Regions from separate parts of the Streptomyces sp. NPDC000229 genome, predicted to be linked through region 1. Evidence: riboswitches for the same ligand, from Rfam matches in the RefSeq annotation. Region 1 holds a riboswitch; each other region holds the start of a gene.
What was found. Region 1 has a riboswitch for cyclic di-AMP ahead of ABT360_RS23755 (C40 family peptidase). Riboswitches for the same ligand answer to the same signal wherever they lie in the genome.

Region 1 (7,144 bases):
GGCGGGTGCGGGCTCCTCCGAACCGCACACCGAGCCGGAGCCGCAGCCGCCGCCACCGGTTCCGCAGGAGGTGGCGTCCGCGCGGTGCTCGGGCAGCGTCGTGGTGTCCGTGCCCTCCACCTCGAAACCGGCGTCCGCGATCATCTCCAGGTCCGCCTTGCCGGCCTGGCCCTCACTGGTGAGGTAGTCGCCCAGGAAGATCGAGTTGGCCAGGTGCAGGGCCAGCGGCTGGAGCGTACGCAGGTGCACCTCGCGCCCGCCCGCCAGCCGGACCTCCACGTCCGGGCAGACGAACCGGACCATCGCCAGGATGCGCAGCGCCCGCTGCGGGGTCAGGTTCCACTCCTTGGCCAGCGGCGTGCCCTCGAAGGGGATGAGGAAGTTCACCGGCACGGAGTCCGGGTCCAGCTCGCGCAGCGCGTAGACGACGTCGACCAGGTCCTCGTCGCTCTCGCCCATGCCCGCGATCAGCCCGGAACAGGCCGACAGGCCCGCCGCGTGCGCCTTTTGTACGGTGTCGACCCGGTCCGCGTAGGTGTGCGTGGTCGTGATTTCCCCGTACGTCCCCTCGGACGTATTGAGGTTGTGGTTGTACGCGTCGGCCCCCGCCGACCGCAGCCGTTCCGCCTGGCCGTCCGACAGCAGCCCGAGGCACGCGCACACCTCGACGCCCTCGTTCTCCTCCTTGATCGCCTCGATGGTCTTCGAGACGCGGTCCACGTCCCGGTCCGTGGGACCGCGGCCGCTGGCGACCAGGCAGACCCGCTTGGCGCCGCCCGCGACGCCCGCGGCGGCCGCCTTGGACGCCTCCTCCGGCTTCAGCCAGGTGTACTTGAGGATCTCCGCCTTCGAGCCGAGCCGCTGCGAGCAGTACGAGCAGTCCTCGGGGCACAGGCCGGACTTGAGGTTGACCAGGTAGTTGAGCTTCACCCGCCGTCCGAACCACTGACGGCGTACCTTCCCGGCCGCGGCCACCACATCGAGCAGCTCGTCGTCCGAGGTCGCCAGCACGGCGAGCGCTTCTTCGCGGGTCGGCAGCTCGCGCCGAAGCCCCTTGTCCACCAGCGTGTTCAGCAGGTCCATGACGCAGATCCTGGCCTACGGCACGGCCCGGGGCCAAGGAGGAACTCCACAGGAGAGCGGGTTTCGAGTGTGTGTATAACCACACTCCGGGAGCACCCGACCACTATTAGGGTCTGTTCGCTGTCTACAAAAGGGAACCGGACATGCCCCAGGCTCCGCTCGACCGGCCGCTCGCCCCGCCCCTGGCCCCGCCCCATGGCTCGCCCTTCGACTGGATCGACACCGAGGCGCGCCGCCGCGCCGACGCCGGCCTCGTCCGCACGCTCCGCCCGCGACCGGCCGTGCCGGACCTCCTGGACCTCGCGAGCAACGACTACCTCGGCCTCACCCACCACCCGGACATCACCGCGGCGGCCGCCGACGCCGCCCGCCGCTGGGGCGCGGGCGCCACCGGTTCGCGGCTGGTGACCGGCACCACCGAACTCCATGCCGAGCTGGAGCGGGAGCTGGCCGCGTTCTGCGGTTTCGAGGCGGCGCTGGTGTTCTCCTCCGGGTACGCGGCCAACCTCGCCGCCCTGACCGCGCTGAGCGCCCGCGGCTCGCTGATCGTCTCGGACGCGGGCAACCACGCCTCGATCGTGGACGGCTGCCGGCTCTCACGCGCCGAGACGGCGGTCGTCCCGCACGCCGACCCCGACGCGGTCGCCAAGACCCTGGACGCCCACGCGGGGCGCCAGGCGCTCGTGGTCACGGACTCGGTCTTCTCCGTCGACGGAGACGCGGCGCCGCTGGCCGGATTCGCGGCGGCGTGCCGGGCGCACGGCGCGGCGCTGGTGGTCGACGACGCGCATGGCCTCGGCGTGCTGGGCGAGGGCGGGCGCGGCGCGCTGGACGCGGCCGGTCTCGCGGGCGCCCCGGACGTCGTCGCCACGCTCACCCTCTCCAAGTCCCTGGGCAGCCAGGGCGGAGCGGTCCTGGGGCCGGCGCGGGTGATCGACCACCTGGTCAACGCCGCTCGCACGTTCATCTTCGACACGGGCCTCGCCCCGGCCGCCGCGGGTGCCGCGCTGGCGAGCCTCGGGCTGCTGCGCGCCGAGCCGGGGCTGGCCGGCCGGGCGCGTGCGGTGGCGGCCACCCTGCACGCCCGGCTGACCGCCGCCGGACTGACCGCCGTGCGGCCGGACGCCGCCGTCGTCTCCGTACGCGCGCCGTCGCCGGAGCAGGCGGTGAAGTGGGCGGCCGACTGCCGGGCCGAGGGTCTCGCCGTGGGGTGCTTCCGGCCGCCGTCGGTGCCGGACGGCATTTCGCGGCTCCGCCTCACCGCCCGTGCCGACTTGACGGAACGTCAGGTGGAAGAGGCGGTCGCGACGATCCTCCGTACGGCACCCGTCCCGGTCGGCTGACCTCCTTCAGGACTTCAGGACTTCAGGACTTCAGGGCGGAGACGAAGGAGGCCCAGGCCGTCGCGGAGAACCGCAGCGGCGGCCTTGCGGTGTTCTTGGAGTCGCGTACGGCCAGCTGCGCGGGGCCGAGGCGGGCGGCCTCGACGCAGTTGTTCATGCCGACGCTGCGGCTGCTGCGCCGCCAGCGCAGGCCGTCGTGGTGTGCGAGGTAAGCAGACATGGGGGGTGCCTCTCCCTACGCGCCGTCACCGATCCCGGCGATGAGGTCCGATGTGTCCTCGGGCGACAGGGCGAGCGCCTGCATGGTGCGGAAGGCGGCGCCGTACGCCTCGAGGTCTTCCGTGCGTTCGAGATAGAGGCTACTCGTCAAGTGGTCAAGAGCAACCACATCCAGATCAGAAATGTTCGGAAAGGAGAAGATAACGAAAGGGCCGGAGAGCCCGACGTACCCACCCGTGGAGAACGGCAGCACCTGAAGCCGCACATGAGGCAACCGCGCCCACTCCAGCAACCGCCGTAACTGCTCCCTCATCACCCGCGGCCCACCCACCTGCCGCCGCAGCACCGCCTCGTCGAGCACCGCCTCCAGCCGTAGCGGAGGATCGGCGCGCAGTACCTCCTGCCGCGCGATCCGCACCCGCACCAGCGAGTCGACCGTCGCCGCGGGAACCCCGTCCAGCGCCGCACGCGTCACCGCCCGTGCGTACTCCTCGGTCTGCAACAGGCCCGGCACCACCGAGGTCTCCAGCGTGCGCGCCGTGCACGCCTGTGCCTCCAGGCTGATGAAGTCCTGGTACGGAGGCGGGAGCACGCCCCGGTACGCATGCCACCATCCCGCCCCGCCACCGTCCGCGGCCGCTCCCGCCAGTGCCTCCAGCAGGGCCCGCAACCGCGGGTCGTGAACGCCGTAGGCGTCGAGCAGCCGTGCGACGTCCGCCGCCGTCACCCCGCTCGCACCCGTCTCGATCCGGCTCACCTTCGACTGGTGCCAGCCCACCAGCCGTGCCGCCTCGCGGCTGGTGAGGCCGGCGGCCAGGCGCAGTCCGCGCAGCTCCTCACCGAGCTTGCGCCGACGCACCGCCGGGCCGTGCCGAGCGCCTCGCATGACCGCCTCCTCCCGCAGCCGGGCCAACCCCTCAGTCTGCCGCCCAAATCCGGTCTCGCGTCGCAGGGTTCACCGCTTCGAGCGACAGATATATGCATATCTTGGGGGATCGCCCCCAACAGGGGCGACATAAGTGGCAGTCTGGCGCGAAGCACAATCCGAGGCCGTCCTCACAAAACATCCGGTACGTGTCGGAGTCCGGCCCCGGTGGGAAAGGGACAGCGTCGCCATGGCAGACCATCAGGAAGCATCCGTCACTCTGCCGAGCGATCCCGCCTCGGTCTCCACCGCCCGGAGATATGTGGCGGACGTCCTCGCGGAATGGGGCCTCCCCACCGAGGCCGAAACGGCCGACACGGTACGGCTGATCGTCTCGGAACTCGCCACCAACGCCGTCCAGCACACCTTCGGCCAGTCGCCGACGTTCACCGTCGACGTACGGCTGGAGCGCGACGAGCGGCTGCGCATCGGAGTCACCGACAGTCACCCGCGCTGGCCGCAACGGCTGCCCGCCGCGGTCCAGCAGGACAACGGCCGCGGAATGGTCATCATCCGCTGGCTCACCGCGGAGTGCGGTGGCCGCCTCTCGGTCACCCCGACCCCGGAAGGCGGCAAGACCGTCTGGATCGCCCTCCCCTGGACGGTCCCGGTCCAGACTTGACCCTGCCCCGCCGCCGGCCAGGACGCGGCCGTCCGCCTGAGGGCGTCCGCCGGGGCCCGGCCTCTGCTCCCGGCCGCACCAGCCCCGCCGTGCACCCGCGCCCCGCCCTCCGGGACCTCACCCGCCGAGCCCGGTCTCGCGCCCGCACCTGAGGACCGCCGCCGCCGTCCGGGACCTGACGCCCAGGGCATGACCGCCCGCCCCCGCCGCCGGGCCCACCGCCCCGCCCTCGACGCCGGGACCGTCCGTTCCGCCGCCTGTGCCCGGCGCCCGGCCCGGAGATCGTCCGTTCCGCCCCCTGCTCCCGTCGAGTCCCAGCACGCCCGTGCGCGGTCGTCCTCGCCCTCGTGGGGTTCCCGGCCGTCGCGCTGGTGGTCGACCGGCTGGGGCGATGGCTGCGACGGCCGCGTACCGCCAGGGCCGTGCAGGGCGTCACCGGCGGCGGACTCGCCGCCCTGTGTGTGTCTCTGCTGGTCGCTCCGGTGGCCGGGCGCTGAGTCGACGCCGTACGAGGCGGGGGAGGAACCCCCACAGGCCCGCGCAGACCAGCAGGGTGAAGCCGCCCGCCGCCAGGCCCTCGGGGCGGCCGTGCACCACATCCACGACCAGCGACACGGAACAGGTCAGCGCCAGGGCGAGGACACCGAGCCCGATCTTCGCCAGCCGGGACGAGACGGCCACGATGCGGATCTTGGCGCCCTGCTGGAAGAGCGTGCGGTGCAGCGCGGCCGGGGCGGTGAGCAGGACCGTCGCCACGACCGAGAGCAGCAGCGTCACGACGTACATGCCCCGCTGGTAGGAGTCGAGCAAGCCGAAGCGGGGCATGAACGCCAGGGTCAGAAGGAAGGCGAACAGGATCTGCACGCCGGTCTGGGTGACGCGCAGTTCCTGGAGCAGCTCGGCGAAATTGCGGTCGGCGCGCTCCAGGGGCGTCTCGTTGCGCGCGGTGCGGGGGCTCTCGCCGGACATTTCCGACGAGTACCCCCGCACCACGGCTCATGCACGCGGGGTCACGGGAGGATCAGCGGACCCGTCCGTACCAGACCGACTTCGACCAGATCTTGTCCAGCTTCACCACCGACCCCGACTTCGGTGAGTGCCAGATCTTGTTGTTACCCGCGTAGATACCCACGTGGTAGACGTTGCTTCCCCGATGGAAGAAGACCAGGTCGCCCTTCTGCCGGCTGGAGGCGGAGATGTGGCGGGTCTTGTTGTACTGCTGCTGTGCCGTGCGCGGCAGTGTCTTGCCGGCCTTCTTGTACGAGTACAGCGTCAGGCCGGAGCAGTCGAACCGGGACGGGCCCGCCGCTCCGTACTTGTACGGTGCGCCCTTCTTGGACGCGGCGATGTTCAGCGCCTTCGTCGAGTACGCCGGGGCGGCCTGGGCATCCGACACGGCGCCGGGCGCCAGCATCGGGCCACCGACGGCGGCGAGGGTGAGTGCCGAGACGGCACCCGCCCGGGACAGCAGAGACGGGACATGAATCTGCGCGGTCATTGCGCAACCCTTCGTCAGCCGCCTGTGAAGGATGACCTGTCGGGTTCGGACTGGCGAAGTTGCCCGGCCGCTGACGCGGCTTCACCCCAAGGGCGACCGATGGGACGTACATCGTTCGGTCACCCGTACTGCTCGGGTCCTCCACTCCTGCCGATCCACTCCTGTCGACCAGTCATCCGGAACGGCGGCAGGACTCGGCGTCCGCCCGGACCGCCCCGCCGCGGCGGCGGGGGCTTGTCGTCGTGAGGGATCTTGACCCATGTCGAGGGGAAATTCCGAGTCGAAACGGCCGTTTGTGAGGCTCCTCACGACTGATCCGTTCGGGTGGACAGGGTGGATTTGGTGCCCGGCGGCGAGACATCGACGATCCCCGCACCAGCGGCGGAAGGTGATATTCCGCCAGATGTGTACACCTGCTGCGCAACTCGGGTCGTACGAAATTCGTCCGGTTGCGTACGCTGAACGAGGGACCGGTTCTCGTACTCCTGAGCCCATTCGGGGGAGAGCTACGTCGGCCCCACGCCTCGATTCTGAGGCACCGTCACGCGTCCCGCGCGCCGTTCGCCGTCAAGCACCCGCAATGCTCGCGCCAGCGTATGGGCATGCACGTCGCTCTCGCCGCGCTCGTGCATCGACGTCAGGGCGTCGCGCAGCGCCGTCGCACGTCCGACGAGGGCCTGTGCCGCGCGCAGGGCGCTGTAGGTGTGGGTGGCGCGCGCCGGGTTGATCCGCCCCAGGAGGTCGACGACCTCGAGTCAACTGTCGACGAACGCGCATTCGGCTCGGGTCAGGGCGGGGAGCGGCGGGGGCTCGGACGGCGGCCCGATCGGCTCGGGCGGCTCGGGTGACGGCATCGGTCACCGCCTGCGGTTGGCGACGACATGGTCGACCAGGCCGTACGCCACGGCGGCGGCCGCGTCGAAGACCGTGTCGCGCTCCAGGTCGGCGTCGATCCGGTCGCGGCTCTGGCCGGTGTGGCGGGCGAGCATGCCGGCGAGCTGGTCGCGCAGCCGCAGCAACTCCCGCGCGTGGATGTCCAGGTCCGACGGCTGCCCGCGCAAGGGCTCCTCCGTCGCGGGCTGCTGGACCAGCACGCGCGCACCCGGCAGGGCCATCCGCTTGCCGGGGGCTCCGGCGGCGAGCAGGACGGCGGCGGTGGACGCGGCCTGGCCGATGCAGGTCGTCTCCACGTCGCACCGGACGGCCTGCATCGTGTCGTAGATGGCCGACGCGGCGCTGAGGGGCCCGCCGGGGGAGTTGATGTAGAGCGAGATGTCCCGGTCGGGCGCGGCGTGTTCCAGGTACAGGAACTGCGCGATGACGTCGTTGGCGGCGGTCTCGTCGATCGGGGTTCCCAGGAAGACGATCCTCTCCTCCAGGAGCTTGGAGTACGGGTCGAGCGTGCGGCTCCCGGCGCTGGTGCGTTCGGTGAACTCGGGCAGGACGTAACGCGC
Region 2 (7,144 bases), on a different contig from region 1:
TCCTTGATGACGGCGGCGTACTCGTGGCAGGCCGCGAAGGTCCGCTCCAGTGCCTCGGGCGCGAGCCGCCCGGTCCTGTCCACGCCCTGGCCGAGCCGGACGATCGTCATCCGCCGGTCCAGGTCGGTGACGTCACCGGTGGCCGGGTCGATGTCCGCGACGAGGAGGCGGATGGAGTTCGTACCGCAGTCGATGGCGGCGACGCGGGTCATTCCCCGGCCCCCTCGGGGGCGCAGGGGGTCACGCACGGGCCCTTGGCCCACCACTCGGGCAGCATCGCGATGGCCTCGTCGCCCAGCGGGTTCACCCCGGGCCCGGCGGCCAGCGAGTGGCCGACGAGCACGTGCAGGCACTTCACGCGGTCCGGCATGCCGCCGGCGCTCGGGAAGCCCTCCAGGACCTCGATGGCGTCGCGGCGCGCGATGTAGTCCTCGTGCGCGGCGCGGTAGGCGGCGGCGAGCTCCGGGTCGCGTCCGAGCCGCTCGCTCATCTCCTTCATGACGCCGTTCGCCTCCAGCGTGCCGATCGCGGAGGCCGCGCGCGGGCAGGTGAGGTAGTACGTCGTCGGGAACGGCGTGCCGTCGGGGAGCCGGGGCGCGGTCTCCACCACGTCCGGGTTGCCGCACGGGCAGCGGTGCGCGATGGCGCGCAGGCCGCGCGGCGGACGGCCGAGCTGTTCCTTGAACGCCGCGACGTCCGCCTCGGTGGGCTCGGTGTGTTCGGTCTGCGGAGGGGGCGTTTCCATGCCTGCCTTGGGTTCTACTTGCGGTCGGTGCGGTCGGCGGTGTCCACGCCGTCCCAGAGGTTGGAGTACCAGGGGCGGTCGGCCGCGCCCTGGTCGGTGCGGCGCTCGCGCGCCGCGTCGGGGTCGATGACCGTGTAGCCGGTCTCCCCGGGGAGTACGTAGTGCAGGTGCTCGCGGGCGAGGCGCTTGATGTACGCGTCGTCCTGGAGCCGCGCCTTCTCGTCGCGCAACCGTTCGACACGCTCGCTCGCCTCGGCCGCCAGCCGCTGCTGCTCGGCGATCTCGGCGCGCTGGGACACCCATTGGCGCATCGGGTAGGCCAGGGCCACCACCAGCGAGCAGACGACGAGCGCGAGGAACGCCGCGCGGCCGGTGAGCCGGGAGCGGCGGTCGTGCCGTCGGCTCTGGGAGCGGTAGACGCGGGCGGCGGTCTGCTCGCCGAGCAGTCGCAGCCTGGTCGCGGTGGAGAACCGGTCCCGGGCCATGTGTTGTACCCGCCTCCCCTTGCCCGTTACGTACGTACGTCCCCGGACACGGTACGGGACCGTGGCCGGGGACGTAGGTAACCGGGCTGTGCGACCGGGACCGGTGATCAGCCCTTGAAGCGCGGGAAGGCCGAGCGGCCCGCGTACACCGCGGCGTCGTCGAGGATCTCCTCGATGCGCAGCAGCTGGTTGTACTTGGCGACGCGCTCGGAGCGGGCCGGGGCGCCGGTCTTGATCTGGCCGCAGTTGGTGGCGACGGCCAGGTCGGCGATGGTGACGTCCTCGGTCTCACCGGAGCGGTGCGACATCATGCACTTGAAGCCGTTGCGCTGGGCCATCTCGACGGCGTCCAGGGTCTCGGTCAGCGAACCGATCTGGTTGACCTTGACCAGCAGGGCGTTGGCGGCGTTCTCCTCGATGCCGCGCGCCAGGCGCTCCGGGTTGGTGACGAACAGGTCGTCGCCGACGAGCTGGACCTTGGAACCCAGCTTCTCGGTGATGGTCTTCCAGCCGTCCCAGTCGTCCTCGAACAGCGGGTCCTCGATGGAGACCAGCGGGTACGCGTCGACGAGCTCGGCGTAGTAGTCCGTCATCTCGGCGGCCGAGCGGGACTTGCCCTCGAACTCGTAGGCGCCGTCCTTGTAGAACTCGGACGCGGCGACGTCGAGCGCCAGGGCGATGTCCTTGCCCGGAGCGTAACCGGCCTGCTTGATGGCCTCCAGGATGAGGTCGAGCGCGGCGCGGTTGGACTCCAGGTTCGGGGCGAAGCCGCCCTCGTCGCCCAGACCCGTGGAGAGACCCTTCTCCTTCAGGACCTTCTTCAGGGTGTGGTAGACCTCGGCGCCCCAGCGCAGGGCCTCGGAGAAGGACTCCGCGCCGATGGGCGCGATCATGAACTCCTGGATGTCCACGTTGGAGTCGGCGTGCGAGCCGCCGTTCAGGATGTTCATCATCGGAACGGGCAGCAGGTGCGCGTTCGGGCCGCCCAGGTAGCGGAACAGCGGCAGGTCGGACGCCTCGGAGGCGGCGTGGGCGACGGCGAGGGAGACGCCGAGGATGGCGTTGGCGCCGAGCGACGACTTGTCCGGGGTGGCGTCCAGGTCGAACATCGCCTGGTCGATCAGCCGCTGCTCGGTGGCGTCGTAGCCGACGAGCTCCGGGCCGATCTGCTCGATGACGGCGAGGACGGCCTTCTCGACACCCTTGCCGAGGTAACGGTCCTTGTCACCGTCGCGGAGCTCGAGGGCCTCGAACGCTCCGGTGGAGGCACCGGACGGAACGGCAGCACGGCCGGTGCTGCCGTCGTCGAGGCCGACCTCGACCTCGACCGTGGGGTTGCCTCGGGAGTCCAGGATTTCCCGGGCTACGACGACGTCGATGGACGGCACGAGCATCTCCTTCTGGGATGTGACGCAAGATGTGACGCATGGTGGTGCAGGGTCTCTTTGGCCTTGCGGCAAGAGCCTAACCGGCCCGGGGGCCGTGACCAGCCGACGCCCGCCTCCTGGGACGAAAAAGGGCTCACGCGTCGGCATTGCGGGCAAAACGCCGCGAAACTTACCGACTGGTAGCCAGGGTGTGCGGGGGGCCGCTCAGGAGGGCGGAACGGGAAACCCCGGTCCGGCGCGCACGGGGGAAGGGCGCGCCGGACCGGGGTGGTCCCGCAGGGGGTCAGCTCAGGTGGAGCTGCTGGCCCGGGTAGATCAGGTCGGCGTCGTCGACGATGTCCTCGTTCAGCTGGAAGAGCTTCTCCCAGCCGCCCGCGACCTTCTTCTCGGCGGCGATGGTGCTGAGCGTGTCGCCGGCCTTCACCTTGTACTCGCCGTCGCCCTTCTCGACCTTCTTGCCGGTCGGGGTGGTGACGGTCTTCTTGGACTCGGCCTTCGGCGCGGCCTCGGCCTTGGGCGCGGTGCGCTGCTCGCTGCGCGTGGTGGGCTGCTCGGCCTTGCGCTCCTGCTGAGGCTGGGCCTGCTCGGCGCCGCCGTCGTACGAGGCGTTGGACAGGCCGACGCCGCAGCTCGGCCAGGCACCCTTGCCCTGGCCGGCGAGGACCTTCTCGGCGATCTCTATCTGCTGGGACTTGGAGGCCTGGTCGGCGGTCGAGGCGTACGCGGTGCCGCCGTACGCGGCCCAGGTGGAGGCCGAGAACTGCAGGCCGCCGTAGTAGCCGTTGCCCGTGTTGATGGACCAGTTGCCGCCGGACTCGCACTGGGCGACCTTCTCCCACTCGGCGGCGGTGGCGGCCGAGGCGGTCGTGGCGCCCATCAGCGGGGCGGCGACGGCGACACCGGTGATACCGGCGAACGCGGCGAATCGGGCGGCCTTGGAGGGGCGACGGTGCTTGGCCTTGCCGGAAAACAGCATGGGACATCTCCTCACCGACGCCTACGAGGTGAGCTGTCGGGTTCGGGCGAGTGAGTGGCCCGGCCGCGCGGCACTCCCGGTGCGCGCGGCTTCACCCCAAGCCGGTTCCGTGCCATGTCTCCATGGCCGGGCCCGGCACTTACCTTGGGTCCCCCGCTCCTGCCTTCGGCGCATGACGCGACGACTGTTCCCGTCGACCGGCGGCAGGATTCGGCGTTCCGGTCGATGGGGCCCGCGATGGCGAGCGGTCACGACCGTAGACACAGACCACCCCGAAGTTCAAAGACGGACATCCGGGTCAATCAACCCTTATACACCTGCCCTTGACGGGCGTTTACGCAGGTGACGGGCGGATTGTGCGGTTCGGTCGGCCGCGGGGCGCCGGTTGGGGTGAAGAGATTCATGTCTCACTCCCCCGGAACCGGACATACAGGCTGATACCTACGGCTGATCCGTCGTCAGTTCAAGGCTCTGCCCAGGGAGGATGAGGTCGGGGTCGGTGCCGAGGGTGTCCCGGTTGGCCTCATAGAGGGCCGACCAGCCGCCGGAGACCTTGTGCTCGTCCGCGATGGTCCAGAGGCTGTCGCCGGGGCGGACCGTGTACGCGCCGGGCTCGACGCTTCCCGGGTCGCGTGAAGCGCCGTCACCCCGTGAGGCGTGGGCGTCCTTTTCGCGATCGGTGACCGAATTGCCGGTATCGGCGGGATCGGTGGGCTTGATGGCGCTTTCACCCTCGGGTGCGGCGGGGGTGACCGGCGCGGTGGGGTCGACCGGGGCCGTGGGGTCGGCCGGGGCCGTGGGGTCGGCCGGGGCGACCGGCTCCGTCACCGGCGTCTCCTCCTTGGCCGCCTCGCCGCGGTGCTTGCCGGTGCCGGGCGCGGGGCTCTGCGGCGCGCCGGGCGTCGCCGGGGCGGGCTCCGTGGGCAGGAGCGTCCCGACCGGGTCGGTCGCCCCGGACGGCTTCGCCGCCTCGGGCGCGCCCGGGTCCTCGAACGTCTCGGCCGGATCCGTCGCCTCGGGCGTGGCCGGGGCGGTGCCGGTGGGGTCGGCGTCGGGCGAGGCGGTGGCGCCCCCCAGGCCCGCGATGGGGGCGCAGGTCTCCCACGCCTTGACGCCCGTCGCGGCGTAGACCTTCTCGGCGACGGCTATCTGCTCGCCGCGGCTGGCGAGGTCGGGGCGAGCGGCGTGGGCGAGGCCTCCGTACGACTCCCAGGTCTCCTGCGACATCTGCAGGCCGCCGTAGAAGCCGTTGCCGAGATCCGCGCTCCACATGCCGCCGGACTCGCATTCGGCCACCCGGTCCCAGGTGGTGGCGTCCGCCGCGGACGCGGAACCCGCGCCGAGCAGCGGGAGCGCGATGGCGGATCCGGTCACCCCTGCCGCGACGACGATGGCGGGGGCTTGACGGGGTCGTCGGTGCCGGCCGTTCCCGGAGCGCATGCGGTGCTGCCTTTCGCGTGACTGCTGAGGTGACGGTGAACGTAGCGGCATTCGAACGTCAGTCACAAGTCGATGCAGCGGAGATCACGCGAAGATCACAGAAATGACGATCCGTCAGCTGACGTGTGTCACAAAGGGGGTGAACTCGACCGGGAGCGTACGCAGTCCACGCATAATGAGCCCGCCACGCCACCGCAAATCGGATGGATCCCCCGCAAGCCGGAGATCGGACAGGCGGGTCAGCAGCGTCGCGAGCGCGGTCTGCCCCTCCAGCCGGGCGAGCGGCGCGCCGAGGCAGTAGTGGATCCCGTGCCCGTACCCCAGGTGCTGGTTGTCGCGCCGCGCCAGGTCGAGCGTGTCCGGCTCGTCGAACCGTGCGGGGTCACGGTCGGCCGCGGCGAGCACGACGAGGACGGGGTCGCCGGCCGCGATCCGCTCGCCGCCCAGGGTGAGCGGCTCGGTCGCGAACCGCCAGGTCGCCAGCTCCACCGGCCCGTCGTAGCGCAGCAGTTCCTCGACCCCGGTCTCCAGCAGCCCGCGCTCACCGGCGGCGAGGGAGGCCTGGAGGCGTTCGCGCTGGCCGGGGTTGCGCAGCAGCGCGTACACGCCGTTGCCGATGAGGTTGACCGTCGTCTCGAAGCCCGCGAACAACAGGATGAACGCCATCGCGGCGGCCTCGTTCTCGGTGAGGTGCTCACCGTGGTCCGAGGCCCTGATGAGCCCCGAGATCAGGTCGTCCCCCGGGTTCTCCCGCTTGCGGTGGATCAGCTCCGCGAGGTAGCCGCGCATCTTCTTCACCGACCGGGCGACCCCGCCACGCGGCCCGCCGCCGTGGCGGATCATCATCCCGGCCCAGTCGCGGAAGTCGTCCTGGTCCTCGCGGGGCACGCCCAGCATGTCGCAAATGGCGTAAATCGGGAGCGGGAAGGCGAACTCATGGATGAGGTCCGCGCTCCCCTTTGTAGCGAAGTTGTCGATGAGCCGGTCCGTGAGCTCCTGCACACGCGGCGCGAACTCGGCCACACGGCGGGGCGTGAACGCCTTCGACACCAGCCGGCGCAGCCGGGTGTGGTCCGGCGGGTCGATGTTGAGCAGATGCGTCATCAGCTCGGCCTTGCGCTCGCCCGGAATGCCGGTCTTGCCCTTGGCGTGCGCGGGCTCGTCGTGATGCGCGGGATTCTTGCTCAGCCGCTGGTCGGCCAACGCCTGCCGCGCGTCCGCGTACCGCGTCACCAGCCACGCCTCGACCCCGCTGGGCAGCCGGGTGCGGTGCACGGGCGCGTGCTCCCGCAGCCAGGCGTAGGCGGGGTACGGATCGGTGGCGAACTCCCAGGTGAAGAGCTCGGGCACGCCGGCCTGCGGGACGTCACCCTCCGGGACGGCCGGGGCGGCCGGGGCGCCGTCGGGCGCGGCCGGGGCGCCGGCCGGGACGGTCGGGGCGCCGTGCGGGGCGGCCGACGCGGGCGGGCCCTGCGGGGCCGGGGTGCCGGCCTGCGGGGTGGCCGGGGTGCCGGGGGTGGCCCGGGTGCCTGGCGTGCTCGGGCGGGTGGGAGTACCGCCCGGGGCGGGCGGGGAGCTCGGGGTACCGGCCGCGGCCGGGGAGCTCGGGTGGGCGTTCTCGTCGTGCGGGGCGTTCACTCGTCGACGGTATCCGGCGCCGTGGGGCCCTCCGCCGCGCGGATCGCGTCGCGGTAGGCGCGGCCGGCCGCGCGCAGGGCCGCCTCCGGGTCGACGCCCTCCGCCTCGGCCCGTACCGCCAGGGCCAGCAGCTCGTAGCCGATGCCGTCACCGGACGGAAGCGGGACGTCCAGCCCCGCGTTGCGCACCCGGCTCGCGAGCTTGGCCGCGAGCGCGAGGCCCGGCTGGCCCAGCGGGACGCCGTCCGTGACCGACGCGCGCTGCTTCTCGATCGCCTTGGTCCGCAGCCAGTGCTCCTTGACCTCCTCCGGCGTCTCGGCGCGCTCCTCGCCGAAGACGTGGGGGTGGCGGTGGATCAGCTTCTCGACGATGGTGCCGGCCACGTCGTCGACGGAGAACGGCTCCTCCTCGTGCTCCTCGGCGATCCGCGCGTGGAAGACGACCTGGAGCAGGACGTCCCCGAGCTCCTCGC
Region 3 (7,144 bases), on a different contig from region 1:
GCGGGTGCCGTCATGGGCTGAGAAGGTGGGCATGGTCGTGACCATGTCACCGCATGGCGGGCCGCGGCAATGGGTGCCGCCCGGCCCCGGGAGGGAGCACCCCTGTGGCCGTTTTGTCCCCTCGGGGTGGCTGCCAGGGATATTGGTTAGGGATCGTGCGCCGGATGGCGTAGGGTGGTGTTCACCGACGCGGGGTGGAGCAGCTCGGTAGCTCGCTGGGCTCATAACCCAGAGGTCGCAGGTTCAAATCCTGTCCCCGCTACTGAAGACGAAGGCCCGGTGCATTGCGCACCGGGCCTTCGTCGTGCCCGGACCGGGGCCGGGGGTCGCCCGGTCGGCGGATGGCGAGTCGCCGCGCGGCGCGGCTCCGGCCAGCCTGGGTGGGGCGCGGTACCGTCCGCAGCCGTGGGCGGACCGGGCAGGAGACCAGTGGTGGGGCAACGGGTGCGGGACGGCGGTGACGGGCGGGAGGGTGCTCCGCGGGCCCGGAGGTTCGTCCGCGCCCTGCCCGCGCTGCTGATCGCGGGGGGTGTGGCGTACGACATGCTCACCCCGCCGCGCTTCACCGCCGTACCGCTGTTCGCCGCCGCCCCGCTCGTCGCGGCGCCGCTGTTCGCCGCGCGGACGACACTGCTGTCCGGTCTCTTCGCCGTGCTGGCCATGCTGGGCCTGCACCTGGGCAACGGCACGCTGGGCGAGGCGCAGACCATCACCGAGATCCTCACCGTGGCGGTGGTCGCCGTGCTCGCGCTGCTGATCAACCGGGTCGTGCGGCGCAGTGGTGAGCGGCTCGCCTCGGCGCGGGTGATCGCCGAGACCGCGCAGCGGGCGGTGCTGCCGACGCCCGCCGAGCGGATCGGCGGGCTGCAGGTGGCGGCGCGGTACGAGGCGGCGCAGGCGGACGCGTTCATCGGGGGCGACCTCTTCGCCGTGCAGGACACCCCGTACGGGGTGCGGCTGGTGGTGGGGGACGTACGCGGGAAGGGCATGGGCGCGGTCGAGGCGGTGGCGGTGGTCATCGGGGCGTTCCGCGAGGCGGCCGAGCAGGAGAGCTCCCTGGAGGGCGTGGCGCAGCGGCTGGAGCGGGCGCTGGCCCGGGAGGGGACGCGGCGGGACGGCCTGGACGTCTTCGAGGGGTTCACCACCGCGGTGCTGGCGGAGATCCCGCGCGGGGAGGCCGTGGTGCGCGTGGTGGACCGGGGGCACCCCGAGCCGCTGATGCTGTACGCGGACGGGCGGGTCGAGCTGCTGGAGCAGGCCGAGCCCGCGCTGCCGCTGGGCATGGCGGACCTGGGGACATGGCCGGACCGGGCGTACGAGGTGCCGTACCCGGCGGGAGCGACGCTGCTCCTCTACACGGACGGGCTCTCGGAGGCGCGGGACGCGGCGGGGGTCTTCTACGACCCGGTCGCGCGGCTCGCGGGGCGGCTCTTCCCGGGGCCCGACGCGGTGCTGGACGCGCTGGTGAGCGACGTACGGCGGCATACGGGCGGCGGGGCGACCGACGACCTGGCGCTGCTGGCGGTCAGCCGGCCGGCCCAGGGGCAGCCGGAGCGGCGCCGGACGGTTCCGGTCGTACCGTAGCGGCGTCCCGGCCGCCGGTACGGTGCGTAGTCGACGAGTGTCATTGCGCAGAGCATTTGACATGCCGTCAGAATCACGGTGGCCGGTGAATGTTTCTGGTCTGCGGTCAACTCGCCCGGTTCTGCCCGGTTGTCAACCGGTACGTCCCGGGCCCGTGTGGTTAATGATCAGTAGGAACGGCTTGGAATCCGGAGCCCCCGTCTATTAACGTTCGATAACGCAGCGCGGTCGTCCCAGCCGTCGCCAGACGGCACCGCGCGCGTGCGCCGAATTCCGCAAGGGAACCGGGGAACCACCACCTTGGGGTGAATCGGGCCGAAGTGGGCCCGTAGGAGACCTTCCTGCTCCGAACCCGTCAGCTAACCCGGTAGGCGAGAAGGAAGGAAAGGAGTGCGCCTCCGTGGCGTCCAACAGGCCTGCCCCCGAAGCTCCGTACGGCTCGATCGCCTCGTTCAACTCTTCGGGTGTCCCGGACGCCGCACCCGTAAACGGGCAGCAGTGGGAAGAATGGAATCCCACCGAGGAAACCGTCCGCCCCGTCCGCGGCCGGCACCGCGTGGCCAAGCAGCGCGGCGGACTCGCCCGTAGCTCCACCGTCCTCGGCGTGGGCGTCATCGCGGCGGTCGGCGCGGGCGGCATGGCCACCGCGCAGGACAAGCCGGCGGTCTCCATATCCCTGCCGGACGTCGTCACGGACAACCTGCCGGACGCCCAGTCCCTGCCCGGCATCGGCTCCCTGATGTCCGACGACTCGGACTCCGGTGACTCCGGCGAGACGGACACGCCGGACAGCGGGCCGCTCACCACCGCGTCCCTCACCGGCACCGCCGACGCCACCGGACAGCAGAACAGCGGCGCGGACGCGGGCGAGGCGCTGCGCGCCCGCATCCTCCAGCAGGCCGAGCAGCAGCAGGCCTCCGCCGACGCCGAGGCGAAGGCGGCCGCCGAGACGGCCGCCGCCGAGCAGGCCGCCGCCGAGGCCAAGGCGCAAGCGACCGCCGCCGAGAAGCAGGCCGCCGAGCAGGCCGCCGAGGAGAAGGCGAAGGCCGAGGCCGAGGCCGCCGCCAAGGCGAAGGCCGCGGAGGAGGCCCGGCTGGCCGAACTCGCCGGGAGCTGGTCCCTGCCGACCTCCTCGTACACCATCACCTCCACCTATGGCCAGGCCGGCAACATGTGGTCCTCCGGCTACCACACGGGCCTCGACCTGGCCGCTCCCACGGGCACGCCCGCCAAGGCCGTCCACGGCGGCACCGTCAAGTCGGCCGGATGGTCGGGCTCGTACGGGTACCGCATCGTCCTGGAGTTGGAGGACGGCACGGAGGTCTGGTACTGCCACCTGTCGTCGATGACGGTCGGTGCCGGGCAGAAGGTCGGCACCGGCGAGACCATCGGCCGGGTCGGCGCCACCGGCAATGTGACCGGGCCGCACCTGCACCTGGAGGTGCACACCGCGGGCGGCGACGGGATCGACCCGCTGGCGTGGCTGCGCGGCAAGGGCCTCACCGTCTGAGCGCTCGCCCGGGAACTTCGGACCCCGGCAGCTCTGGCGGCACACCCCCCGACGCCAGGGCTGCCGGTTTCTTCGTCATGTGCGCGGAATATGCAGGTCTGTTGACGCGTTGAGCCGGGCCATGACCTCACTCCGCAAACTGGGCACGTCCGACCTGCACGTCTTCCCCCTCGCCCTCGGCGGCAACGTCTTCGGCTGGACCGCCGACGAGGCGCACTCCTTCGCCGTCCTCGACGCGTACGCGGCCGCCGGCGGCAACTTCGTCGACACGGCCGACAGCTACTCGTCGTGGGCGGCGGGAAACGAGGGCGGTGAGTCCGAGACCATCATCGGCAGGTGGATGGCCGCGCGCGGCAACCGGTCCGACGTCGTGGTCGCCACCAAGGTCGGTGCACACCCGCGGTACAAGGGCCTCAGCCCGGCCACCATCAAGGCCGCGGCCGAGGAGTCGCTGCGGAGGCTCGGTACCGACTACATCGACCTGTACTACACGCACTTCGACGACCCCACCGTGCCGGTCGAGGAGATCGTCACCGCCCTCGACCAGCTGGTGAAGGACGGCAAGGTACGCGCGGTCGCCGCCTCCAACATCTCCGCCGAGCGCCTCCGGGCCTCCCTGGACTTCGCCGAGACCGAGGGCCTGGAGTCGTACGCCGCGCTCCAGCCGCACTACAACCTGGTCTCCCGCGACACCTACGAGGGCACCCTCCTGGACACCGCCGAGCGCGCCGGCCTCGGCGCCGTGCCGTACTCCGCGCTGGCCTCCGGCTTCCTCACCGGCAAGTACCGGCCGGGCGCGCACGTCGACAGCGCGCGGGCCGGGAGCGCTTCCCAGCACCTCCAAAGCGAGCGGGGCCGCAAGGTCCTCGCCGCGCTGGACACCATCGCGGCGGCGCGCGGCGCCGAGACGGCGACCGTGGCCCTGGCGTGGCTCGCCGCCCGCCCGACCGTCGCCGCGCCGCTCGCCTCGGCCCGCACGGTCGAGCAGCTGCCCGCCCTGCTCGCGGTCGCCGGGCTGGAGCTGACGGCCGACGAGCTGGCGACGCTGACGGACGCGTCCGCGTAAGTGTCAGTACCGGTACGGGTTGTAGCCGCCGTAGTTGAGATACGGGGGCGGTGTCCACACCCGGCCGGTGGCCTGCGCGGCGTACGTCAGCGCCGGCCCGGCTATCTCCTTGCGCTGCCACAGGTGGTGCAGCAGCTCCTGCTCGCGCGCCACGAAGTCCGGGCCCGCCGCGCCCCGGCGGGCCCGGTGGCGCAGGAACGCCAGCGACGTCGCGAACGCCTCGTACTCGCCGACCGCGCGGGCCGCCGCCGGGCCGAAGCAGCGCGCCGCGTACCCCCGGGCCAGACCGCGCGCCCGCATCGAGGAGAGCGCGAGAGGCTCGGCGGGTGTGAGCCAGCCCGCCGCGGCGTACGCCGGGAGTTCACCGGATATCGTGCGCAGCTCGCGCTGCCGCGACCAGACCGCCAGCCACGTCAGCAGCCCGAACGAGGGCACCATGAACGCCCCGTACACCGCGTAGAACGCCCACGGCCCGAGTGACGCCGAGCCGTTCCACAGCGCGTGCGTGCCCATCGCCAGGGCCAGCCCCAGCACCGGCAGCGCGACCCGGCGTATCTTCTTGCGGCGAGCGGTGCTCGCGGCGATGCCGAACCCGATGCCGGTGAGCACGGTGAACAGCGGATGCGCGAACGGCGACATCACGATCCGTACGAAGAAGGTCGCGACCGTGACCGATCCGAACCCCGACGTCCCGATCTGCTGGTCCTCCCCGAAGGCGTTGCCGAGATACAGGATGTTCTCGGTGAACGCGAAGCCGGTCGCGGTGAACCCGGCGATGACCACGCCGTCGACGATCCCGGTGAAGTCCCGTCTGCGGAAGACGAAGACGAGCAGCACGGCGGCGGCCTTCGCGCTCTCCTCCACGATGGGCGCGACGACCGTCGCGCCGAGCGTGTCCGCGGACGCCGGATCGGCGGTGGCGGTCGCTATCCAGCGGGTCGCGAAGGTGTTGGCGACGATCGCGACCAGAGCGGCGGCGCACGCGCCCCACGCGAACGAGAACAGCAGGTTCTTCCACGGGCCCGGCTCGACCCGGTCCAGCCAGCGGAACGCGGCCATGAGCAGCGGGACGGGCAGCAGCGCGAGACCGAGCCCGACCAGGAAGCCCTCCGTGCCGGTCTGCTCCCGCACCAGAGCGAGGATCACCAGCCCGCACAGGGCGAGCACCAGGACGACCGCGGAGGCCCGCACCACCTTGCTGCGCCAGAAGGCACGGCGGGGTTTGTAGCGCCAGCGGGCGCGCTCCGGCACGGCGTCGAACGACGGCTGTGGTTCGTACGCCGGGACGGCCGGATACGGCGACTGGTGCTGCGCAGACGAATGGGACACGTGATCGACCCTAACGACCGCGACTGACAGTCCGCGACGCCATTGCTACAGGTACGCGGGTCGGGCACGGGTACGCGCGGTCACGTGCCGGACGCGGGCAGGCCCGCCTGCCCGTCAGGCGTGCGGTCATCCGCGCGTCGGGTGTGCGTCACGCCGTCGTCGGGCATGTCACGCGCTTGTCGGGTGTGCGGTCACCTGCTCGGTCGGGGCATGCGTCACCCTCGCATCAGGTGTGCGGTCACCCGCGAGCACGGCACGGGGGACCCGCCGCCACGGCACCGTCACACGCGCGTGAACAGCAGGTCGTGGACGATGTGGCCCTTGTCCAGGCCCTGTCCCTCGAACCGGGTGAGCGGGCGGAAGGCGGGGCGTGGGGCGTAGCCGCCGTCGGGCTGGGTGTTGCGGAAGTCCGGGTGGGCGGTCAGCACGTCCAGCATCTGCTCGGCGTACGGTTCCCAGTCGGTGGCGCAGTGCAGCACGGCACCGGGCTTCATCCGGGTGGCCACCAGGCTCAGGAACTCGGGCTGGATCAGCCGGCGCTTGTGGTGCCGCTTCTTGGGCCAGGGGTCGGGGAAGTACACGCGCACGCCGTCGAGGCCGTCGGGGGCGAGCATCTCGCGCAGCAGGATGATCGCGTCACCATTGGCCACGCGGACGTTGGCCAGGCCGGCCTTCTCGGCGAGGGAGAGCAGGTTGCCCTGGCCGGGCGTGTGCACGTCGACGGCAAGGATGCCGGTCGACGGGTCGTCCGCGGCCATCTGCGCGGTCGCCTCGCCCATCCCGAACCCGATCTCCAGCACGACCGGCAGCCCGCCGAACATCTCGTCCAGGTCCAGCGTGCGCTGCCCGTCGATGTCCAGGCCCCACACACCCCACAGCCGCCGCAGCGCATCACCCTGTCCGGGCGTGACACGGCTGCGCCGGGGCTGGAAGCTGCGGATCCGCCGCTCGAAGTGCGACCCGGCGGGGTCGGGCGCGGGCCCCTCGGGGAATCGGGGCTCACCCTTGGGCCGACGGTGCAAGGCGGTTTCACGGGACTCAGACACAATGCCCCAAGTCTACGGCGCCCCCTGGGTGGGCCAGGTCACAGGTGCGCCAGGGCCCGCCGGGCGACCTCGCGGCCGATCGGCAGGGAGGCGGTCGCCGCCGGAGACGGCGCGTTCAGCACGTGGACCGTCCGCCGGGCCTCGCGGATCAGGAAGTCGTCGACGAGCGTGCCGTCCCGCAGGACGGCCTGGGCACGGACGCCCGCCGGGGCGCGCCGGAGGTCTTCGGGGCCGACCGCCGGGAGCAGCCGCCGCACCGCCTCCGTGAAGGCGCGCTTCGACACCGACCGGTGCAGCTCGCCCGCCCCGTACCGCCAGTGGCGGCGCGCGATCCGCCACGAGCCGGGCCACGCCAGCGTCCCGGCCAGCTCACGCGGCCGGACGACGGACCAGCCGTATCCCTCGCGGCCCAGCGCGGGCACCGCGTTCGGCCCGACGTGGACGCCCCCGTCGATACCGCGCGTCAGGTGCACGCCCAGGAACGGGAACGCGGGGTCGGGCACCGGATACACCAGGCCCCGCACCAGCTCCGGCCGGTCCAGCTCGTAGTACTCGCCCCGGAACGGCACGATCCGCATGCCCGGGTCGTCACCCGCGAGCCGCGCCACC
Region 4 (7,144 bases), on a different contig from region 1:
CGCGCCGAAGGCGGCGGGTCGCAGGGAACGCAGGTGAGAACGGAGCTGGTGCGGGACGCCGGCGCGGCTCACGGAACCTCCAGGGGTGAGGGTCCCTCCATTATGGGCCGGGAGTGTGACAGCGAAGGGTCGGGCCCGTCACGAGCGCGATGTCACATCTTCGGCCGCCTCGTCCGTCGTAGCGGTGGAAGGTTGTCCACCACACCTCGGGAGGCCCGTCATGGCCCGCATCTCGCTCACCCCGACGCGTACGCTCCTCTTCCGCGCCGTCGAGTGGTACGCGAAGCGTACGTACGGGAAGGTCCTGGACCCGGTCCGCGCGCTGGGGCACAACGGGCGCGTCCTGCGCACGACGCTGCGCCTGGAGCTGGCCGCCGGCAGGTGGAACGCGCTGGACCCGCACCTCAAGGCGCTGGCCGAGCTGGCGTCGGCCGCCTCCATCGGCTGCAGCTGGTGCACGGACTTCGGGTACTGGGAGAGCACCCTGCGGGGCGTGGACGCGCGCAAGCTGCGTGACCTGCCGGTGTGGCGGGACAGCGACGCGTACACGGCGCTGGAGCGCGAGGTGCTGGAGTACGCGGAGGCGATGACCGCCAATCCGCCGACCGTCGAGGACGATCTGGCGGAGCGGCTGCGCAAGGCGCTCGGTGAGCCGGCCTTCGTGGAGCTGACCGCGATGGTGGCGCTGGAGAACATGCGCTCCCGCGTCAACGCCGCGCTGGGGCTGACCAGCCAGGGCTTCAAGGACCGGTGCGAGCTCCGGCACCGGTGACCGGCCGGTGACGGGACGGACACCCGGCGTACCCGCGAAACCGCCTAGGGTGGCTGCGTGGGCAGAGTGCGGTTGAGCGTGGCGGAGCGGCGGGAGGAGCTGCTGCGGGCCGCCGTCGAGCAGATCGAGGCGCGGGGGGTGGCGGCGGTCCGGATCGCCGATGTGGCATCCGCGCAGGGCGTGAGCAATGCGCTGGTCCTCTACCACTTCTCGACCAAGGAGAAGCTCGTCGCGGCCGCCTTCGCGTACGCCGCCGAGGGCGATCTCGCGCACCTGCGCCGGCTGTTGGGCCGCCGGACGACGGCGGTCCGCCGGCTGCGGGCAGCCGTGCACTGGTACGCGCCCACGGGCCGGGCCAAGGGGTGGCGCCTGTGGATCGAGGGCTGGGCGGCGGCGCTGCGCGAACCCGTGCTGAAGGAGGTCGCCCAGGACCTCGACCGGCAGTGGAAGGCGGCGCTGACGGAGGTGATCGCACAGGGCGCGGCGGCGGGCGAGTTCCGCTGCGAGGACCCCGCGGCCGCGGCCTGGCGGCTGACCGCCTTCCTGGACGGTCTGGCCGTCCAGATGACCGCGTACGCGGCGTCCTACTCCCGTGCACGCATGCTGGCGTGGGCGGACGAAGCCCTCGCCCGCGAACTCGGCCCCCCGGAGGCCCGGTCCGGCGACTCCGGCACCCGAGGCACCCGAGACCCCTGAGGCAGCTGAGGCCCGCCCGCGCCTCCCCGCACCCGCACCCGCCCTACAGCGGCAGCAGGTCCGGCCGCTTGGCCGAGACGTGGTCGCCGGACGATTCGCCGCGCAGTCGGCGGCCGATCCACGGGACCAGGTACTCGCGCGCCCACTGGACGTCGTCGCGGCGGAGTTCGAGGGGGCCGCGCGGCGGCAGCGGCGGCCAGGGCTGGTCCGGGTCGGCGGGGACGTCCACGCCGAGGACCTGGCCGGCCCGGAGGGCGACGCGCGTGTGGCCCTCGGGCGACAGGTGCAGCCGGTCGGCGTCCCAAGCGCGCCTGTCCTGCACGGTCTTGAGGGACCACAGGTCCAGCACCGGGCAGCCGTACCGGTCGGCGACGGCGCGCACATGTCCGTTGTAGGTGGCGATCTTGCCGCGCAGCCGGCGCAGCACCGGCACGGTGCGGGTGTCGAACCCGGTCGTCACCAGGACCGTGCCGACCGCGGACGTCAGGTCGGCGACGGCCCGTTCGAAGCGCTCGGCGACGTCGTCCGGGTCGCTGCCGGGCCGGATGATGTCGTTGCCGCCCGCGCAGAAGGTCACGAGGTCGGGGGCGAGTTCCTTGGCGCGCGGGACCTGCTCCTCCACGATCTGGTCGAGGAGACGCCCGCGTACGGCGAGGTTGGCGTACCGGAACTCCTCCGGCTCCGGCAGCCGGTCGGCGAGCAGCACCGCGAGGCGGTCCGCCCAGCCGACGAACGTTCCGTCGGGGCCAGGGTCTCCGACGCCCTCGGTGAAGCTGTCACCGATCGCCGCGTACGACCCGAATACGTCACTGTCTCTGAATGTCGAATCGTCTGCCACGGGAGCACATCTTTCACCCGGTGATGTGACCTACGCGACCGTAGGAGGGGTTGACGGTGGGTGATGTTTGCCACCGGTCAAGATTCACCCAAGCCGGAATACGGCTCCGCCCGGCACCGGGAGGCGGTGCCGGGCGGAGTGCGCTCCGAGGGGCAGGCGTCAGATGGAGACGCCGTGGCTCCGGAGGTAGGCCAGCGGGTCGATGTCCGAACCGTAGCTGGGGCTGGTCCGGATCTCGAAGTGGAGGTGCGGGCCGGTGGAGTTGCCGGTGGAGCCGGACAGACCGATCTGCTGACCGCCGCTCACGCTCTGGCCGGAGGAGACGGACAGCGAGGAGAGGTGGGCGTACTGCGAGTAGGTGCCGTCGGTGTGCTGGATGACGACCTCGTTGCCGTAGGCGCCGCTCCACCCGGCCGAGACGACGGTGCCCGCGCCGACGGCCTTGACGGTGGTGCCGGAGGAAGCCGCGAAGTCGACACCCGTGTGGTAACCGGAGGACCAGCTGGAGCCGGAGGCGCGGTAGGGCGTGGTGACTCCGGCGTCGACCGGGGCGGTGAAGCCCGAGCCGCTGGTCTTCGGGGCGGACTGGGCCGGGGCGGCGGCCTTGGCGGCGGAGCGGGAGGCGCGGCTCTCGGCGCGGGTGTCGTCGGCCTTGGGCTTCGCCGGGGCGGCCTTCGCGGGGGCGGCCGTGGACTTGGCACCGAGGGTGAGCTCCATGCCCGGGAGGATCAGGGACGGGTCCTCACCGATGACCTGGCGGTTGTCCTTGTACAGCTTCTGCCAGCCGCCCTTGACGTTCTTGTTCTTGGCGATCTTGGAAAGGTAGTCGCCGGCGACGACCGTGTACGTGCGCGGCGCGGCCTTCTGCGCCGGGGCGGCGGCCTTCGGGGCGGCCTTGGCGGCGGTGGCCGCGGCGGTGACGGCCTGCGGAGCGGCGGCCGGGGCGGCCTTCTCCGCGGCGTGCGCGCCGGTGGCGCCGAGCAGCGGCAGGGCGATGGCGGCGCCACCGGTACCGGCGGCGACGAAACCACGCGTGATGGAGCTGGACTTGGGACGGCGGTGCTTACCCTTCGCGGGCATGGCGTTTTCCTCTCCGGCGCCTGCGAGGTGAGCTGTCGGGTTCGGACTGGAGTTGTCCGGCCGCGTCATGGACGCGACTTCACCCCGAGCCGGTCCCGGAATTCCGGGGTCGGCGTACTACCTGGGTCCCCCGCTCCTGCCACACGTGGGTGGGTGCGAATTCCGACCGGCGGCAGGATTCGGCGGTCCGGCCGGATTGCCGTGACCGTAAGCGAGTGGGGCAGGCGTGAACAAGCCGCTGCTTTCTTCGCGGCATTCCCGGCGCTGCGACCGCCATGGAATTCCGGTCACCCTCCGTGGATTGCGGATCATGTATTCCCGTTCTGTACAAGGAAATTACGAACGGCATCCCGCCACGGACGGTCACGGTTATGACGCTGCTCACGCGGCCCTGACCATCTCCCTTACGACCAGGGCACGTTATACCCAATCCCCCAATACGGACAGAACCGTCATTCTCTGACGACTCTCCTCAATCCCTCCACCGTTGCGGTCGGATGGCGGCCAGAGGAAGGGCTTCGGACGCCCGGACGGACGAACCGCAACGAAGTGGGACAGAAGGAGCCTGGGTGGTGACGAGGACGCCACCGGCGGGTCCGCAGTCGGCCCGGCCCGGCCCGACGGGCGTGACGTGCGCATCACCGGTCGTCGGTCATGGGCAGGGGCAACGAATGTGCGACGCGCGCGGAGATTGATCGCCGGACGAACCAATGTCGTATCGTCGGACCACGACATCGTCGGCGGGCCGACGCCGACCGCAGACACGGAGGAGCCCCCGTGACGCAGCAGCTGCCGCAGGTCCCGTCGATCGAGCCCGAGCTGACCGGAGTGCGCAACTTCCGTGACGTCGGCGGGCTTCCGACGGTGGACGGCCGGCGGGTGCGGCACGGCAGGCTCTACCGCAGCGGCCACCTCGCGCACGCCACGGGCGAGGACACCGCCTTCCTGGCGGGCCTCGGGCTCCACACGATCTTCGATTTCCGCAACGCCGCCGACCAGAAGCTGGAAGGCCCCGACGTGGAGCTGCCGGGCGTACGGAATGTGAACATTCCGCTCTCCGACCCGGCCGACGGCGCGGAATTCTGGACCATGGTCCGCGACGGCGACCTCGACCAGCTGCGCTCGATCCTGGCGGACGGCAAGGCGGCGGCCCGGATGACGGCCTCGTACCGCATGATCATCAAGGAGCGTACGGCCGAGCACAGCCGGGTGCTCCACGCGCTCGCCGAGGACAGCGTCCCGGCCCTGATGCACTGCGCGGCCGGCAAGGACCGGGCGGGGCTCTCGATAGCGGTCTCCCTGCTGGCCGTCGGGGTCGAGCGCGAGGCGATCGAGGAGGACTACCTCAAGTCCAACGACCCTCGCCGCCGCTACAAGGTGCGCCGCAGCGACAATTCCCCGGCCGCCATGTCGCCGCAGGTCATGGAGCTGCTCAGCCCGCTCTTCGAGGCCCGCATCGAGTACCTGACCGCGGCCTTCTCGACGATCGAGGAGACCTGGGGCTCCACCGAGCGCTACCTGACCGAGGGACTGAAGCTCAGCCCCGAGACCCGGGAGCGGCTGCGCGAGCGTCTCCTCGACGAGAGCTGAGCCGCGCCTCAGCCGGCCCCGAGCTCGAACAGCAGGTAGAGGAAGGCCGCGAAGAGGTGGCCCGCCACCAGATAGGCGAACAGCCGGACGGCGAGCCCTCGGGGGAACGTCCGTTCCTGGGACATGGTGATCTCTCCGATCGAGGTCAGCGGCGGTGCGCGCCCGCGCCGAGGCACAGGTCGGCCGCGGCGCTCTGCATGAGGGTGTGGACGAACAACAGCTCGGCCCCGCCGCGTGTGGCCGCGGCGATACGGTGCGGGGTCAGCGAGTCGAAGTGGGCGCTGTCCCCGGGGTCGAGGACGTGCACGGCCTCCCCGAGGGCCAGGCGCACCCGGCCGCCGAGGACGTACAGCCACTCCTCCCCCGGGTGTACGCGCACGAGGTCGTCCCGCGTCGCGTACGGAACCTGGACGCGCAGCGCCTGCATGGCCCGCCCGGGGCCGCCGGCCTGGTGGTAGACCCAGCCGTCCGCCTCGGCGGGCTCGGCCCGGCCGCCCCGGACGATCGGATCGTGCTCCGGCGGCACCTCGCCCAGCAGCTCGGAGACGGTCGTACCGTAGATGCGGGCGAGACCCAGCAGCATCGGCAGCGAGGGCTGGCGGCGGCCGGTCTCCAGCCGTGACAGGTGGGCCGGGGAGAGCCCGGCGGCCCTCGCCGCGGCCTCCAGGGTCAGCCCCCGGCGCCGGCGCAGCGCCCGCAGCTGCGGCGCGACGTCCGGGACCAGGTCGGCCGTCGCGGCGTCGTCCACCGCATCGGCCGGTCCGGAGGCGCTGTCCGGTGCCACGTGTGGCCGCCCCGGGCCCGGAGAGGCTTCGGGGGAAGTGCTCATGCCTCCATTGCGCCAGGATCTTCCCTCACGGGCAAATTTCTTGCCTCAGAGGCAAAAAGGCTCAGCGGTTGGCGATGGCCTGCTTCACCAGCGTTCTGCCGAAGTCCCAGATCAGTCCGCCGCCGCTGTGCGCCTCGTCCATGACGGCCGTGAACGCCTCCACGAACCGGTCGGCCTCCCGCTCTCCGATGATCAGCGGCGGGATCAGCTTGATGACCTCCAGCCGGTCGCCCGAGACCTGGGTGAGGATGCGGTGCCGTTGCAGCAGCGGCACCACGACCATCTGCGCGAAGAGCCCCTTGCGTGCCGCCTGGAGCATCGTCCAGCGGCTGCGCAGGCTCAGCGACGACGGGCGGCCGAACTCGATGCCGATCATCAGGCCACGGCCGCGCACCTCGTGCAGCAGCTCGTAGCGGTCCACGAGCGCGGCGAGCCGTGACTTCAGCAGCTCACCGGTCCGCCGGGCGTTGGCCACGAGCTCCTCGTCGTCCAGGACGGACAGGACCGCGAGCCCGGCCGCCATGGCCTGGGCGTTCGACCCGAAGCTGGCCGAGTGGACGAGGACCCGGTCCATCGCCGAGTACACCTTCTTGAAGATCCAGTCCTTGCCGAGGGTGGCGCCGACCGGCACATAGCCGCCCGACAGCGCCTTCGCGACGCACACCAGGTCCGGCTCGACACCGTCCTCGTGCTGGTAGCCGTAGAAGGTGCCGGTCCGTCCGAGGCCGGTCTGGACCTCGTCGGCGATGAGCAGCGCCTTGTGCTTGTGGAGCAGCTCCTGGGCGGCGCGGAGGTATCCGGGCGGCGCCTCGTGCACGCCCTTGCCCTGGACGGGCTCGACGATCAGGGCGGCCACATCGCCCCGCTTCAGCTCCCGCTCCAGCGCGGCCGGGTCGCCCAGCTCGACGGCGGTGTCGGGCAGCAGCGGATCGAAGCCTTCGCGGAAGCAGCTCTCCCCGTTGACGGAGAGGGAGCCGGTGGTCAGGCCGTGGAAGGCGTGCGCGCAGTACAGGACGCGCGGTCTGCCGGTGGCGTACCGGGCGAACTTCAGCGCGGTCTCCACCGCCTCCGTACCGCTGTTGGAGAAGAACACCCGGTCCAGGTGCGGCGAGTACGTCAGCAGCTTCTCGGCGAGCAGCCCCGGCAGCGGCGGGCAGTCGAAGCGGGTGAGGTCGGCGAGTTCCGCGTCGAGGACGTCGTGGAGGGCCTTGCGTACGACGGGATGGTGCCGGCCCAGGCCCATGACGCCGAAGCCGCCGAGCATGTCGAGGTAGTCGTTGCCCTCGGTGTCCCAGAAGTAGGCACCCTCGGCGCGCTCGTAGGTCTTGTCGAAGCCGAT

Region 2: another riboswitch for cyclic di-AMP. It lies ahead of ABT360_RS08990 (transglycosylase family protein); the one in region 1 lies ahead of ABT360_RS23755 (C40 family peptidase).
Region 3: another riboswitch for cyclic di-AMP. It lies ahead of ABT360_RS09900 (M23 family metallopeptidase); the one in region 1 lies ahead of ABT360_RS23755 (C40 family peptidase).
Region 4: another riboswitch for cyclic di-AMP. It lies ahead of ABT360_RS27490 (M23 family metallopeptidase); the one in region 1 lies ahead of ABT360_RS23755 (C40 family peptidase).

The regions. Positions count from the first base shown of each region.
Region 1 covers NZ_JBEPEL010000054.1:7,871-15,014, reverse strand. The annotation lists gene bioB (biotin synthase BioB) at 1-1,083, opposite strand, end outside; gene ABT360_RS23785 (8-amino-7-oxononanoate synthase) at 1,227-2,426, shown strand; gene ABT360_RS23780 (DUF397 domain-containing protein) at 2,449-2,646, opposite strand; gene ABT360_RS23775 (helix-turn-helix domain-containing protein) at 2,662-3,531, opposite strand; gene ABT360_RS23770 (ATP-binding protein) at 3,761-4,192, shown strand; gene ABT360_RS23760 (DUF6328 family protein) at 4,625-5,161, opposite strand; gene ABT360_RS23755 (C40 family peptidase) at 5,214-5,690, opposite strand; cyclic di-AMP (ydaO/yuaA leader) riboswitch at 5,695-5,867, opposite strand; partial or broken gene ABT360_RS23750 (hypothetical protein) at 6,197-6,544, opposite strand; gene ABT360_RS23745 (ClpP family protease) at 6,548-7,144, opposite strand, start outside.
Region 2 covers NZ_JBEPEL010000011.1:51,654-58,797, forward strand. The annotation lists gene ABT360_RS08970 (Ppx/GppA phosphatase family protein) at 1-212, opposite strand, end outside; gene ABT360_RS08975 (DUF501 domain-containing protein) at 209-745, opposite strand; gene ABT360_RS08980 (FtsB family cell division protein) at 760-1,230, opposite strand; gene eno (phosphopyruvate hydratase) at 1,338-2,618, opposite strand; gene ABT360_RS08990 (transglycosylase family protein) at 2,902-3,594, opposite strand; cyclic di-AMP (ydaO/yuaA leader) riboswitch at 3,598-3,775, opposite strand; gene ABT360_RS08995 (transglycosylase family protein) at 4,036-4,968, opposite strand; gene ABT360_RS09000 (cytochrome P450 family protein) at 5,149-6,384, opposite strand; gene ABT360_RS09005 (nucleoside triphosphate pyrophosphohydrolase) at 6,669-7,144, opposite strand, start outside.
Region 3 covers NZ_JBEPEL010000013.1:13,538-20,681, reverse strand. The annotation lists gene ABT360_RS09915 (alpha/beta fold hydrolase) at 1-33, opposite strand, end outside; tRNA gene ABT360_RS09910 (tRNA-Met) at 189-262, shown strand; gene ABT360_RS09905 (PP2C family protein-serine/threonine phosphatase) at 433-1,584, shown strand; cyclic di-AMP (ydaO/yuaA leader) riboswitch at 1,839-1,973, shown strand; gene ABT360_RS09900 (M23 family metallopeptidase) at 1,985-3,094, shown strand; gene ABT360_RS09895 (aldo/keto reductase) at 3,216-4,160, shown strand; gene ABT360_RS09890 (PrsW family intramembrane metalloprotease) at 4,164-5,489, opposite strand; gene trmB (tRNA (guanosine(46)-N7)-methyltransferase TrmB) at 5,771-6,535, opposite strand; gene lhgO (L-2-hydroxyglutarate oxidase) at 6,574-7,144, opposite strand, start outside.
Region 4 covers NZ_JBEPEL010000072.1:2,778-9,921, reverse strand. The annotation lists gene ABT360_RS27510 (MBL fold metallo-hydrolase) at 1-72, opposite strand, end outside; gene ABT360_RS27505 (carboxymuconolactone decarboxylase family protein) at 221-772, shown strand; gene ABT360_RS27500 (TetR/AcrR family transcriptional regulator) at 830-1,468, shown strand; gene ABT360_RS27495 (SGNH/GDSL hydrolase family protein) at 1,512-2,306, opposite strand; gene ABT360_RS27490 (M23 family metallopeptidase) at 2,466-3,386, opposite strand; cyclic di-AMP (ydaO/yuaA leader) riboswitch at 3,389-3,552, opposite strand; gene ABT360_RS27485 (tyrosine-protein phosphatase) at 4,164-4,976, shown strand; gene ABT360_RS27480 (DUF6126 family protein) at 4,985-5,101, opposite strand; gene ABT360_RS27475 (XRE family transcriptional regulator) at 5,122-5,805, opposite strand; gene ABT360_RS27470 (aspartate aminotransferase family protein) at 5,867-7,144, opposite strand, start outside.